One region of the Paenibacillus sp. 23TSA30-6 genome, then DNA from elsewhere that is predicted to be linked to it. Evidence: riboswitches for the same ligand, from Rfam matches in the RefSeq annotation. Region 1 holds a riboswitch; the other holds the start of a gene.
The links. A riboswitch is a leader RNA that binds a small molecule or an ion and turns the genes downstream of it on or off. The one in region 1 is predicted to bind glycine.
Positions count from the first base shown of each region.

Region 2: linked by a shared signal. The riboswitch ahead of sdaAB (L-serine ammonia-lyase, iron-sulfur-dependent subunit beta) and the one ahead of gcvT (glycine cleavage system aminomethyltransferase GcvT) in region 1 are both predicted to bind glycine.

Region 1 is NZ_SLTL01000014.1:54,153-61,845, forward strand. Features, by position in the region: gene ptsP (phosphoenolpyruvate--protein phosphotransferase) at 1-441, shown strand, start outside; gene gcvPB (aminomethyl-transferring glycine dehydrogenase subunit GcvPB) at 559-2,085, opposite strand; gene gcvPA (aminomethyl-transferring glycine dehydrogenase subunit GcvPA) at 2,082-3,437, opposite strand; gene gcvT (glycine cleavage system aminomethyltransferase GcvT) at 3,569-4,669, opposite strand; glycine riboswitch at 4,750-4,846, opposite strand; glycine riboswitch at 4,847-5,038, opposite strand; gene gcvH (glycine cleavage system protein GcvH) at 5,339-5,734, shown strand; gene E0698_RS14575 (PTS mannitol transporter subunit IICB) at 6,129-7,607, shown strand; gene E0698_RS14580 (BglG family transcription antiterminator) at 7,688-7,693, shown strand, end outside.
Region 2 is NZ_SLTL01000017.1:14,810-22,502, reverse strand. Features, by position in the region: gene E0698_RS16265 (DUF6359 domain-containing protein) at 298-1,902, opposite strand; glycine riboswitch at 2,114-2,227, shown strand; gene sdaAB (L-serine ammonia-lyase, iron-sulfur-dependent subunit beta) at 2,438-3,127, shown strand; gene sdaAA (L-serine ammonia-lyase, iron-sulfur-dependent, subunit alpha) at 3,117-4,016, shown strand; gene E0698_RS16250 (Ig-like domain-containing protein) at 4,297-6,633, opposite strand; gene E0698_RS16245 (pyridoxamine 5'-phosphate oxidase family protein) at 6,769-7,230, opposite strand; gene E0698_RS16240 (non-oxidative hydroxyarylic acid decarboxylases subunit D) at 7,290-7,526, opposite strand; gene E0698_RS16235 (non-oxidative hydroxyarylic acid decarboxylases subunit C) at 7,568-7,693, opposite strand, start outside.

The DNA of each region.
Region 1 (7,693 bases):
CAGTTGGGCATCATGGTAGAAATTCCTTCTACAGCGGTATTGGCTGACCAATTCGCAAAAGAAGTTGATTTCTTCAGTATCGGTACGAACGATCTGATTCAGTACACAATGGCAGCGGATCGTATGAACGAGCGGGTTTCTTACCTGTATCAACCATATAACCCATCCATTCTGCGTCTGGTGAAAATGGTTATTGATGCCGCTCACCGTGAAGGACGTTGGGTTGGTATGTGCGGCGAAATGGCAGGGGATACAACAGCAATTCCATTGCTGCTGGGTCTGGGACTCGATGAGTTCAGCATGAGTGCTACTTCCATTCTGCCAGCACGCAGTCAAATTTCGAAATTGTCCCGCGCGGACATGGAGAAACTGGCTGCAAAAGCTTTGGATATGCAAACAGCCGAGCAGGTTGTTGAATTGGTTCAAAGCATTGAAGGCTAAGGAAGGGTATCACATTTTCAAGGTATATCTTTTTCCAACAAAAATTGCTGTTTACATACAGCGGCCGGTATCTAACAGATACCGGCCTTTTTGTATGCCCCAAATTGGAGTTTGCTTTTAGCTGCATGAGCAATTCAATATAGGCTTGCGAGCTGCAGTTGCTTCGTCCAGTCGCGTGACTGGAGTGGTATATGGAGCATTCAGCACCAATTCAGGCGTTTCCTCCGCTTCCCGCGCAATTTGGATCATGGTGTCAATGAAGGCATCAAGCGTCTCCTTGCTTTCCGTTTCTGTCGGCTCGATCATGATACATTCCTCTACATTCAGCGGGAAATAAATCGTAGGCGGATGGTAGCCGAAATCGAGCAATCGCTTGGCAACATCAAGTGTACGCACTCCGAATTTCTTTAAGCCGCGCCCAGACATCACAAATTCGTGTTTGCAATAGCCTGGATAAGGGATATCAAAATGCGGAGCCAGCCGATGCATCATATAATTGGCATTCAGTACGGCACATTCGGATACCCGCTTCAAGCCGTCAGGGCCATAGCTGCGGATATAGGCATAGGCACGGACGAGAATGCCGAAGTTGCCGTAAAAGGCTTTGACCCGTCCGATGGAATCTCCCTGCTCTCGATCCCAGTGGTACGTGCCCTTGGGATCACGCACGACAAGCGGCTTGGGCATATACGGAATGAGCCGTTGCTTTACCCCGACAGGTCCTGCGCCGGGGCCGCCTCCGCCATGTGGGGTACTCATCGTTTTGTGCAAATTGAGATGCACCACGTCAAAGCCCATATCCCCGGGGCGGGTGATCCCCATAATGGCGTTGGAGTTCGCGCCGTCATAGTAGAGCAGGCCACCTGCTTCATGCACAATTGCGGCAATGTCAGCGATTTGCTTCTCGAACAGCCCGAGCGTGTTCGGGTTGGTCAGCATAAGCGCAGCGGTGTCGTTGCCTACGGCTTGACGCAGCGCGTCCAGATCCACCAGCCCCTGCGGTGTGGAGGGGAGGGTGATCGTTTCGAAGCCTGCCACAGCGGCGCTGGCGGGGTTCGTTCCGTGCGAGGAATCCGGCACGAGCACTTTGGTACGCCGCTCACCACGCGCTTCGTGGTAGGAGCGGATCATCATCAGCCCGGTCCATTCGCCATGGGCGCCCGCGGCGGGCTGAAGGGTGACGGCATCCATGCCGGTTAACGCGGCCAGATCGCTTTGAAGCGTATGGAGCAGTGCCATGGCTCCCTGGATGCTGCCCTCTGGCTGGTACGGATGGATTTTGGCGAAGCCTGCATAACGGGCGACATCCTCGTTTACCTTGGGGTTATATTTCATCGTACAGGAGCCGAGCGGATAAAATCCGTTGTCCACGCCAAAATTGCGCCGTGACAGGGCGGTATAATGTCGAATTACGTCTACTTCGTATACCTCGGGCAATGCCGCAGGCTCGCTACGCTGCGCATAATCCGGCAAAAGCTCTGCCACCGGACGGCGGGGAACATCGCATTCGGGCAGGGAATAGGCGATACGGCCTGATCTGCTCAATTCAAAAATGAGCGCCTGATCATGCTCTTTCATCTGATTTCGACTGGATTCGACTTCTGGATTCGGTATACCCTGATCTTGTCCGGTGGTGTGTGTCATAGCAATCCCCCCAAGATGTGTACGAATTGATCGATCTCTTCCTTTGTTCGTTGCTCTGTCACGGCAATCAGCATGTGACCTGCATATTCCTCATAATCCCGCCCTAACTCGTAGCCGCCGATAAATCCGGCAGCAAGCAATCCGGCTTGCAATTTATTCATATCGGTACCCTCAGGTAACCGCAGGGCAAACTCGTTAAAGGTGGGTGCAGTAAAGGAGGCTGTCACACCCTTCAAGCCGAGTAGTTGCTCCAATGCGTAACGGCTTTTGTGCAAGTTTAGCTCGGCTACTTCCGCGATGCCCTGTCTACCCATGACGGACAAATACACAGAGGCGGATAAGGCGAGTAACGCCTGATTGGAGCATATGTTAGAGGTGGCCTTTTCCCGGCGGATATGCTGTTCCCGTGCCTGTAAGGTCAGCACGAAGCCGCGTTTACCGTTGCGATCTGTGGTCTGGCCCACTATACGTCCGGGGATACGGCGCATATGCGCCTGAGAAACGGCAAAGTAACCACAGGTTGGGCCACCGAGGGAGGAGGAGATGCCGAGCGGCTGCGCGTCTCCTACGACAATATCCGCGCCCTGCTTACCGGGTGCTTCCAGCAAGCCCAGCGCCAGCGGATTGGCGCTGACAACCATAAGACCCTTGTGGGCATGAATCAGGTCAGCCATCGGCTTCAGATTTTCCACGGCCCCGAAAAAATTAGGGCTTTGGACCAAAACTGCCGCCGTCTGCTCCGATATGGCCGCCGTTAATGCCTTCACGTCAGTTACACCATCTGCACAGTCGATCTCTACGATATCCAAATCCAGCCCGCGCGCATAGGCAGCCAACACCTGACGTGCCTCCGGATGGACGGTCCGCGATACGATAAGCTGCTTGCGGCGGGTGGCAGCGGCAGCCAATGAGCCTGCTTCTGCCAGCGCAGTCGCTCCATCATACATGCTGGCATTGGCTACAGCCATGCCTGTTAATTCGCATATATACGATTGAAATTCGAAGATGGCTTGCAGCTCGCCCTGGCTTACCTCCGGCTGATAAGGAGTGTAGGCTGTATAAAATTCCGAGCGCGAAGTGATATGCTGGATGACGGACGGAATATGATGATCGTAAATCCCTGCGCCGAGAAAGCTGGCGTGCGTGTCTGTATTGGCATTTTGCCCGGCCAGTCCTGATAAGTGGCGGGTTAAGGCTCTTTCGTCTAACCGAGAAGACAGGGGCAGCTCCCCTTTATACCGGATCGCCTCAGGAATATCGCTGAATAAATCGTCGATGGACGATGCGCCGACCACGCGCAGCATTTCAGCTTGATCCTGCTCGGTCATAGGAAGATAACGATGCTGTTTCATTGGGTCTGGCTCCTTTCAACCAACAAGATCGTAAAAAACGTAAAACGATTAACAAATGATTAATAAATGATTGCCAACTGGGCAGCGGTTAGTAACGGATCACGATAGTTATAGTAAGACGAGCGTTTAAATCAGTGTGGACGTTTATAAAAGGGTGCGGCTACCACCTCGGCGCGCAGGCGCTTGCCACGAATCTCGACCTCCAGCGGCGTGGATAGGGAACTAAAACGACTGTCCACCAGAGCCAAACCCAGATTACGTTTTAAGGTGGGCGACTGGGTTCCCGTTGTGACCTCGCCGATGTGCTGTCCTTCCGCGAACACGGGGTAATGGGCACGCGGTATGCCACGGTCAAGCATTTCCAGCCCGATCAGCTTGCGCGGAATGCCTTGTTCTTTCTGGCGTTGCAGAGCCTCTCTGCCGATAAAATCTCCCTTATTCAGCTTGACGAAGAAGCCTAAACCAGCTTCCAGCGGTGAAATCGTGGCGGACAGCTCCTGTCCGTACAGCGGCAGCCGCGCCTCGAAACGCAGTGTATCCCGGGCTCCAAGTCCGGCGGGAACCAGACCATACGGCTCACCGATGCGAAGCAATCCGTCCCACACTGCCGGTGCATTCGCAGCAGGTACGTAAAATTCAAAGCCGTCTTCCCCCGTGTATCCGGTGCGGGAGACGAGCGCTTTTGCTCCGAATAATTGCACATCCTCGCTGAATCGGAAGGAAGCCAGCTTTGTAATGTCCGTGTCTGTCACGGCTGCGGCAATACGTGCAGCTTCAGGTCCTTGCAACGCCAGCAGTGCCACCGCATCTGATATGTTTTCCAGATGAACGGATGCAGGCGCATGGCGAAGCAGCCAATCCCAATCCTTATCGATGTTGGAGGCATTCACAACGAGCATGTAACGCTCCGGCCCTTTGTAGTAGACAAGGAGGTCGTCTACTACACCTCCATCCGGGTAACACAGGAGCGAATATTGGGCCTGGCCCGGCTCCAATTGGCTGACATCGTTCGTCGTCACCTGTTGCAGAAATGCTTCGGCTTCCTGGCCCTCGACCAAGAATTCACCCATATGCGATACATCGAATAATCCTGCACGTTGCCGGACGGCCTCATGTTCCTTTTGAATGCCACTGAACTGTACAGGCAGCTCCCAGCCGCCAAAATCAATGCAACGAACCCCCGACAGCGTGCTGTAGGATGAATGCAGCGGCGTTTTTCGCAAGTTAGTCATTTTTCCACTCCTATCCGGTGTGATCGGCTAAACAAAAAAGACAGGCCGAAAAAAACGTATGGACGGCAGTCCACACACTTTTTTTCAGCTCTGTCCTTGATACCTGAGAGTTACCCCGGTGTGTACCGGGTTTCCCCTTGGGTGATCCGCCTGTATGGCGAATGCTCTCCAGAGATGCGTCCGGCAGAGGTCCTTTTGCCTGAGAGATTCACCTGCGGTGCAGGTTTACTCCTTCGGCGCTGCCTCTGGATCAGCTATACGTTATCCGGTCCTGCCGGTTGGTTACAGCTAGATCCGACTCGCTTGCTGCCTTGTTTTACAGGTGGCAACAGCGATGCGAGTGTTGACAGTCTCTCCCTCCACGTTCATCCGCGTTTACAATTATCGGGTGTTTCCAAAAGCACTTGTTATAACCCATTAATACGCAAATTTATTCGAAATGTCAACAAAAATGTCATGAAAAACATTATTAAAAACATTTTATTCATAAATAAGGATATGTAAGCGTTTGTTATAATCTGTCGTATTTTTAGTTAGAAAGATATATGGAGTAATGTGAAATATTTTTGTTAGTATTATTGACATGATAGTTCTAGTTGTCATAATCTTAACCTGTCATAGACGGGTAGGCAAAACGATGTAATCCATATGAAAGCGAGGCGGAGCAGGATGAGTGAAGTGAAGCAGCAATTGTGGTACACGGAAGAACATGAATGGGTTCAGCGCACAGAGGATGGAACGGTACGAATCGGTATTACGGACTTTGCACAGCATCAACTGGGCGATATCGTTTTTGTGGAGCTGCCTGGGGAGGGAGCAACGATTGAGCAGGGGGCGGAGATTGGTACTATTGAATCGGTAAAGACAGTATCCGACCTGTTCGCTCCAGTAACGGGAACGGTGTTGAAGGTGAATGAAGCGCTGGAAGGTACGCCTGAGCTGGTAAACGAATCGCCCTACGAAAAAGGCTGGATGATCGAAGTGAAGATTGGGGAAGATCTGGAGGGAGCATTAAGCAAGCTGCTGTCTGCGGATCAGTACGAGCAGTTGACTGCCAATGAGTAATAATGGGGCAATGTAGATTGGATAATTGAATAAGGGCGGCGTTTGTCCGCTCGATTTTGTATAAAAATAGTCGCGATGAATTGGCATAGCGGCTATTTTTTGCTGTCTTTTTTGGCAAGCGTAATTACGTTCTTTTCTCTTTTTTAGAGGATAGATCTCATACATAAATTGTACCGATGACAGGATGGTTTTTCGACTAAATACTCATGTTACAGACCAAATTAAGAGGAATTATGCAGAATGATTTCGCGCCTGTTTATCTTAAATTTAAATGTTGTCATCAACGTTCATGACGAAAGTACGTTTTCATTTCGTTGATGAAGATAGCGTTGTCATTTAGTATGAATTTTAAGAAAAGGTAGTGATGCTTTTTACCTATAAGGAGGATATGAATATGAGCACAGTGGACACAAAGTCCAGTTCAAACGGAGGAGCGCGCGTTGCCGTACAGCGTTTTGGCCGTTTTCTCAGTGGTATGGTTATGCCCAATATGGGGGCCTTTATCGCATGGGGATTGATCACGGCACTCTTTATTCCGACCGGATGGTTCCCAAATGAGGGGTTTGCACAACTGGTTGATCCGATGAAAAATTATTTGCTGCCGCTGCTGATCGGTTATACAGGTGGCACAATGATTCACGGACAGCGCGGAGGTGTGATCGGGGCCATTATGACGATGGGTGTCATTGTCGGGGCGGACATTCCGATGTTTCTCGGCGCGATGATAGCTGGTCCGCTGGCTGCATGGATATTGAAGAAATTCGACAAAGCGATTGACGGCAAAGTTAAATCAGGCTTTGAAATGCTGGTCAATAACTTCTCGGCAGGGATTATCGGGGCGATTTTAGCGTTGCTTGCCCATGTGGCAATCGGCCCGGTAGTACAAATCATCAGTCAAGTGTTGTCAGCAGGGGTACAGTTCCTCGTGAACGCAGGGCTGTTGCCGCTCGTCAATCTCATTATTGAGCCCGGAAAAGTATTGTTTTTAAACAACGCGCTGAACCACGGAGTATTGAGTCCGATTGCGCTGGAGGAAGCTTCAAGAACAGGCAAATCCGTTTTGTTCATGCTGGAATCCAACCCTGGACCGGGGCTCGGTATTTTGCTGGCCTACTGCCTGTTTGGTAAAGGTTCTGCGAAGTCGTCGGCTCCCGGTGCGGTCATCATTCACTTTTTCGGCGGGATTCATGAAATTTATTTCCCTTATATTTTGATGAAGCCGATTCTGATTCTTGCTGCTATAGCAGGGGGCGTAGTGGGAACGTTCTGTTTCATGCTGACAGGTGCCGGACTGGTTGCAGCTCCTTCACCGGGTAGTATCATTGCTTATTTCCTGATGACGCCAAAAGGTGGATATTTGCCAATGCTGAGCGGTGTGATCGCTGCTGCGGTCGTATCGTTTGCTGTTGCTGCTGTGTTACTCAAGACAGGTAAGCAAAAAGAAGAGGATCTTGAGGAAGCGGCATCCCGCATGAAGGATATGAAAACTCAAAGCAAGGGTGCAAGCGAAAACGCTACTGTAACGGAAGATAACGGCGAAGCTGATCGTGCTGCGGAGATTGCCGAAGTTCAAACGGTCAAGGATAAATCAGATGTGAACAAGATCGTCTTTTCCTGTGATGCAGGTATGGGCTCAAGCGCTATGGGCGCCTCGATTTTACGCAAAAAAATGAAGCAGGCGGGTGTGGACGTTACGGTAACGAACACGGCAATCAGTGAGATTCCGCAGGATGCAGATATTGTCATTACGCAAAAAACGTTGACAGACCGGGCTAAAACGGTAGCTCCGAATGCCGAGCACATTTCCATTGACAATTTCCTGAAGAGCCCTGAATACGAAGCGCTGGTGGAACGTCTGAAATCCGATTCTTAATCCACCGTAGTAGTCAGGCCGCCTGTGTGCAGTAGGTATTCTGCGGAGGGGATGAGCTTGGGAAGGAACGGTATGCGCTTATGAAT
Region 2 (7,693 bases), on a different contig from region 1:
CCTTGTCCTGCTTATGCACGCCACGCTTGATGTTAAACCTCTCATAAACATTACATACCGATTTAGTCGGAATAATTTGAATTCATCCTACCACCAGTATATGGATATATCAATTAAGATTAGACTATCATCATCATTGATAAAACCAATGATTCAGCAGCAGCACGACCTTTCTGGCACAAAATGTAATGAAATAACCAACCACAGGTTAATTTTCAGCGCAAAAAAAGCCGCCTGACCCCCTTAAAGGGATCAAGCGACTGGCTGGTCCATCTCAAATTGTGCTCTCTTCGTTAGTTACGAAGCCGCTCCATAGGAGCCGGATTTGAACGTTCTTGGATCGTACCATTTGTAGCCCGCTGCCGGAGCAGCCCAAGGCTCAGGCTGCGGTTCCGTGGAAGCCGCAGGCTCCTCGAACGGTAGCAACTGTGTTGGCTGGTCCAGCGTCAGGCCCGCCACATCGGACAGCTTCGTATAATCCTGCTTCCATGCGAGCCATTGGACCATCTGTACCAGGAAGGTGGAATCGTCCACTTCCTTGAATCCATCGTACGTCTTCTTCGACTGTCCGTTTTCCTCACGTACATATTTCGGCGTGGCATCCTCAACTGGCGAAGAATCACCGATAAACGCTGCCTTGCCCTGACCTACCTTGGCTACAGCAGCATAAGGTCCTTCAGCACGACCCCCGCCGTTATAGACACCCTGGTCCACGGCATTGCCCCATTTTTTCGTGCCTGTAGGAATATAAGCGATTCCTTTCGCCTTGGTCGGGTCAATAATCGCCAGTGTAGAACCAGCATGCATTGCTATCGAACGTACACCCTTCGTAATGCCAAAGGATTGATCTGCCGCTACGATATCCGTAGCGTTCACGTCACCAAGTGCATTGTAGCGGAAACGAACGCCAAAGTTCGTCGCCAGCCAGTCGGAACTGGTTAATCCCTGCATAGCTGGTGATGCAGCTTCTTCTGTAGTCATGCCTTTGGCCGGATTGGAATAGGCTCCACGGCGGTAGCCGTTCATAACCTCGGAGGAATCCCAACGGTTTTTGTTCCGGTCAGCGTTATAGTGGTCAGAAATGAAGAAAATGCTGCCTCCATTCTTCACATATTGCACCAGTGCGGCCTGCTCGGATGCCTTAAAGGCAACATTGGCTTCACCAATGATGAACACATCGTATGGACGCAGCTTGTCGTACGTTATAGCCTGCTCTCCATAGGTAAAAGGAATGGAACGGTTCAACGGGTCCACGGTAAAACCTGCATTACGCAGTCCGCCCGCAAAATCGGAAAAGGCTCCATCAATAACCCAATCTGCTGCTCCGGCTGTCTGTGCGTGCGTATTATCAAACAGTACTTTTTTGCCTTTTCCATCCGGTAATGTCGTACCGGGTTGACCCGGTGTACCAGGATCAGGTTCGCCCGGATCACCAGGATTTCCAGGCTCGCTTCCGCTTACCAGTTCCAGAGCGCTTGGGCTTTTCACTCCACCAAAATTGTTATAGGCACCGAGCGCACCCGTCACGCGAATTTTACTGCCGATCAGCTCAGGATGGCCTGACAGCCCAAATGCTCCTCTATACGCGGATGTCAGTTGTACATTTAACAGATTAGACGTATTGCGTTCACTCGCCTGATCCGCAATCAGTACGTTAAAATCGTTTGCAAACGGGGCAGAGAAATTAGCCGTTTTCGATCCGGTGGCATGTCCGACGACGTAGCCTTCTACCGTCACCGTACCTCCGCTGCTTTGACGCTGAAGCGCTTCCGCTACCGTCAACGAGCCCTCTGCCTTGACCTGGCCGAATGGAACGAAGAGTCCTACCAGCAGTGATACGATTGCCGCCAGATGCAGCATTCTTTTTAAGCGTGAACCTGTGAACCGGAAACCTTTTACCATACGTAAATGTCCCTCCCATATTCCATAAATTAGCTTGTCCTCTATCAGATTAGCTATCAACCTTCTAATTCCTTCCTGTTTTCATCCATAATTATGTAAAATTTAATCTTTTTATTGAGAAGATTCCTGATTCTGTAAAATCTCAACCTGTGATTGACACCGGGCATGGCATACATTACGCTTAGGAGGAAATGTTGAACGGTATACGCGAATGAAGATGACGGGAGAGTCTGTCCGGGAAGCACATCCCGGCGGCACCGAAGGAGCAAGACGCCAGCACCCGGCTGGCGGATAATCTCTCAGGTCCATGAATCGCCATCTGACGCAACTCTGGAGAGAGCGCAAGCCACCCAAGGGGTAAGGCGGTATACACCCGCACGAAACTCTCAGGTAACGAGGACAGAGATAAGGGAAATTTCCTTATCCTGTCCTTTTTTTGTGCTTACATGCTGCGTCAGCATTAGAAACCGTCGCACCCGCGCAAGGCGCGGCAGCACCATATACTATGGTATTCAAACATACAGGGGGCCACACCATGCGTTTCAAAGACGTATTTTCCATTATTGGTCCGGCTATGACCGGACCCTCCAGCTCGCATACCGCAGGCGCAGTGCGGCTCGCACGCGTTGCCCGGCACTGGCTCGGTGCGCAACCTGACCGTGCCCGCCTGACGCTGTACGGCTCATTTGCCGATACGTACAAGGGACACGGCACAGACCTAGCACTCATCGCCGGATTGCTGAATTACGATACAGACGACCACCGGATTCCGGATGCGGAGCAATGTGCAGAGCAAGCCGGGATGGAAGTAGAGTTCGCTGTCAGCGGACTGCCCGCCCCCCATCCGAACACAGTCCGCTTCGAGCTATGGAAAGGTGAAGACCAGCGCACGCTGCTAGGCTCCTCCATCGGCGGCGGAAACATTCATGTCCAGCAGCTTAACGAGTTCCGGGTCAATCTGACCGGAGATCTGCCTACGCTGGTGCTTCTTCACTCGGATAAGCCCGGAACATTGGGCGCGGTGACTTCGGCGCTGGGTGCAGCTGACATTAACATTGCCTACATGCACGTGGATCGCAAAGGCCGGGATGGCGAAGCGCTCACTGCTATTGAAACCGATAGCCCCGCTCCGGCTAAATTAATTGCCGAGCTGCGGGCTTTGCCTCATATGTATGAAATCAAAATGATTAATTTGAAAAAAGGAGCTGAATCCGATGCGGTTTAGCCATCTGCATGAATTAGGTGCCTTGTGCGCCGAGGAATCCACTACGATTGGGCGCCTGATGATCAAGGAACAGGTACAAGAAACGAACACATCGGAGGAAGAAATCTTCCGACAAATGGCTGATTATTATGAAGTCATGAAGGAAGCCGTTCATCGCGGGCAAACACAGGACACCGTATCCCGCAGCGGATTGACGGGCGGCGACGGCAAGCGCCTGGCAGAATATTTGCGCGCAGGGGAAACCTGCTCCGGCGATGCCTCGGCACTCGCCATGGCGTACGCCCTTTCCGTGTCGGAGGTCAATGCGTCCATGGGTCGCATTGTTGCCACGCCTACCGCGGGTTCATGCGGGGTCATTCCCGGCGTGTTCATCAGCGCGCAGGAGCGGTTTGGCTGGGATGACGAGCATATGGTGCGCGGACTGTTCGCCGCTGGAGCGATTGGCTACGTTATCGCCAACAATTCCTTTATCTCCGGTGCGGAGGGAGGCTGTCAGGCCGAGATTGGCTCAGCCATCGGGATGGCCGCAGGCGCTATGGTCGAACTGCGCGGCGGTACGCCAGAACAGGCCATTCATGCAGTGGGCCTCGCGCTCAAGAACACGCTCGGCCTGATTTGCGACCCCGTCGCCGGGCTCGTGGAGATTCCGTGCATCGTACGCAACGGGCTGGGAGCCGTGACCGCGCTTGCCGCTGCGGATATGGCTCTGGCGGGTGTGCGCAGCGCCATCCCGTCTGACGAAGTCATCGACGTGATGCTCGAAGTAGGCAGCGCGATGCCGTCCAAGCACCGCGAGACCGCCAAAGGCGGCCTGGCCCAAACGCCGACCGGCAAGCGTCTGACGGAATCGCTTACGCGCAACATACCAGCCAAGAAGGATAAGTCGTAGCTTCTAAGCGGTAAACCTCCTCCCGCATGTAAATCGGGAGAGAAGCTGCCGTCTGTCCAGCCACATAAAGGTGAAAAGGTTGCTCGACACTTCCATTTTATCAAAGAACGGTTTTTTTTGATTTTAGAAGGATTGCAGAAGCTTTTTTCGCTGGTCACAACAGCGATTGGAACAACGGTCCGTTCGCGAAGCGTCCATCTGAGTGCCAACGAATATCCTTCTCTAAAGCAAAGGGGCGCCCCATTGCCATTTCCATGGCTTTTGGGACACCCCTTTTTTCTTACTGAACGTTCACCTGTACCTTCGTCGTTTTACCTGCATATTTCACCGTAATGACAGCTTTACCTTTACCCTGTGCCTTAATGCTGCCGTCTTTGACCGTGGCAACAATAATTCGGGAAGAGGACCAGACAGCCGGCTTGGATACATCCTTCTCCGACTCATCCTTATACGTAGCTGTAGCCGTAACTTTAGCTACCTGTCCTACTTTCAAATTCAGCGAGACTTCGTCAGTTTGCAAATATTTAAGCGTATCGACATCCACCGGTACGGTGATATATTTCCCGCCGAACTTCGCCTGAATATTGGTTTTACCGTAGCTTACTGCGGTAACCTGGCCCTTTTTGACTGTAGCTACCTTATAATTTAACGTTTTCCATTCGGCTTGGGCCGTAACGTCTTTTTCTTTGCCGTCACTGGATTTGACCACAATTGCGATGGTTTTTTGATCTCCGGATTTAAGCGATAACGCGATAGCATCCGCCTCAATATGTTGCGCCACATCCACTTCTACTGTAAATGTAATGCTTTGCTTGCCATAAGAAGCTGTAACAGTAGCCTTACCACTGCCATTCGCTTTGATCAAGCCCTCGCTAACCTCGACCACTTTCACATTGCTGGTAGTCCAGGTGGCATCCTTGGTTACATCTGTTTTTGTACCGCCACTCTTGACGCCTGTTACTTTCAACTGCTTCGTTTCCTGGGCACCAAGCGCAATCACGCGTGTGTCTGTTTCCAAACGGTCTACGAGACCGACTTGTACATTAATGGTCAGCTTTTTGCCATTATAAGTGGCTGTAACAACCGCCTTACCCGCTGCTTTACCTGTAATTGTACCTTTGGATACCGAAGCAACATCTTCCGCACTTGAAGTCCATTCTGCATCCTGTGTAACATCTTCCTTACGACCATCTGCATAGGTAGCAGTCAGAGTCGCAACATAGTCCTCATTAATATCAATCGTTGCCGTTTTGGAGGACAATGCCAGATCACCAGGCACATTCACAGATACCGTCGCTGTGACTGTTTTGCCGCCATAAGAAGCAGTGATCGTAGCCTCACCTGTTTTATAGCCCGTCACTTCACCCTTGCTGACAAAAGCAATATCTTCATTGCTGGATTTCCATTCTGCCGTATCCGTGATATCTTCTTCCGTACCTGTTACGTACGTCGCGGTTAGCTTGAGCTTCTTGGATTCCTTGGCATTCAGGCTCAGCTTGTCCTCGCTCAAATTCAGATATCTGGACGTTTCCACGTCTGCCTTAATCGAAACCGTCTTATCGCCATACTTCGCGGTCACCGTAGCCGAACCCGCTCCAATCGCCATAATCGTTCCTTTGGTCACCGTCGCAATTTTTTCGTCGCTTGTGGACCATGTGGCTTTATCCGTGACATCCGTTACCGTTCCATCCGGGTACACCGCAGAAACCTGTACTTTTTTGGATTCATCCAAACGGAGAAAAATATTGGATTCGCTGGCTTTCAGCTTATTCGTTTGATCCACATCCACCGAAATGGTAGCAGACATCGTACCGTATTTACCGGTAATCGTCGCCTTACCCGCGCTATAGCCCGTAATCGTGCCTTTCAGTACATCCGCCACGGCTGCATTGCTTGAGCTCCAATCGGCGGACTCTGTAACATCCTGCACCGTTCCATCGGGGAAGGTCGCCGTCAGTTTAACCTTCTCGGTATCCTTCAACAAAAGGGAAACTTCTGATGAACTGACATCCAGACGTTTAACCTGTTCTACCTGTACAGCAATCGTTACCGTCTGTTGACCGTATACGGCCTTAATGTTGGCTGTACCTGCTCCCTGAGCGGTCACCAATCCGTTAACTACGGTTGCTACCTTCTGGTTATCCGAGGTCCAGGTAGCATCACCCGATACCTGAGCTGTTGTGTTATCACTGTAAGTCGCTGTCAGATTGATCTGTCCTGTGCCGCTTGAACGCAAGCTCAGGCTTTGCACACTGGATGTGAGCGCCTTAACCTTTTTCGTTACATGTACCTGAACCGATTGTATCTTATCTTTATAGGTCGCAACCACAGTTGCTTCCCCTTCGCCCTTACCTGAAACCGTACCGTTATATACCGTAGCAATAGCAGTATTATCACTTTTCCAATCCGTGCTTACAGTTACATTTGAAGTCGTCCCATCGGCATAAATAGCCGTAGCCGTCAACGCAGCCGTATCTCCCTGCTGCACAGTTACCTCGTTAGAGGAAAGGACAATCTTGGAAAGCACCGGATCAGCTGCGGATGCAAACCCTGCGTATGATGTAAAACTTGAGATCAGGATGACCAACGCCAAGAAACCGGACCATCTATTCTTCAAAATCTAATTCCCTCCCATTTCGAAACTTTAAAATTAAGGATTTCGCAAAATCCTTATACCTACGTTTTATGTCGACATGTGGAAAAGAATAGTTTAGGCTTTAAAGAAAATTTGGTCCTTATTAACTACTAAATTTTACATTAACAGCTCGGCCACCGTTTCTTTCCAGCGTTTGATCACCGATTCCGGCTCCTTGAGGCGAACCGTGACACCTGTCAAGATATCCGCATATTGAGCAGAATCCTCTCTGGCTGCGAAAACCCGTGCCGTAAAACGCTCGCGTACATGCTTGGCCCCGGGCAAAGCAGGCAGATGTTCCAGCGACAACCGCACATAATGTGCCTTCCCCCCGGTGAACACCGCAAGCGTCGCCTTCCCAGTACGGATCATGTTGCCCGTCGTGGTCGTACCCGGCCATAGTGCCAGACGTAAATTTCCCTCGTCCAGCGCTACAACCTCGCCCACGCTAACCATTGCAATATGCGGCCACTGGTCCTCCGTGACCGTCAGCAGCATCATTGCTTCATGCTGCTTGTTTTCCAGCCCCTTGCCATCCAGCAGCGAGAACAGCTCCTTACCAATCCTTGGTGTCTGCATGAAGTATAATCCCCTTTACATTTGGCCTATATCTTCAAAATACCATAATTTACGGCTGCTTACGAACGACCCTGTACCCGCTCCGGAATAGGAGGGACATGGGCGGCATTCGGAATATCTTGGGGGTTCACCTTGAACGCCGATTTATACTTTGCCGGATCAGTAATGCTATCCGGTTCCGAGGTGCGCCATGTGAACATACATACAGGACACAGCAAGACCTCCCAGGCGCCTTTCACTGGCGAACGGGTAACAACCTCCGAACGATTAGATTCACAACGGGGACAAATATGCATCTGTCAGCACTCCTTTAATCTTTCTTTATTTTTAAAAATATTTAACGAAGCATTTGGCTCAGCTTTTTTTCCCATTCCGCTACACCCAGCGGAGAATCGAGCGGCTGCGAATAATGGCCTCTAATATCCGGTGCTATGGGTGTCGTCGCATCCAATATCATTTTGTG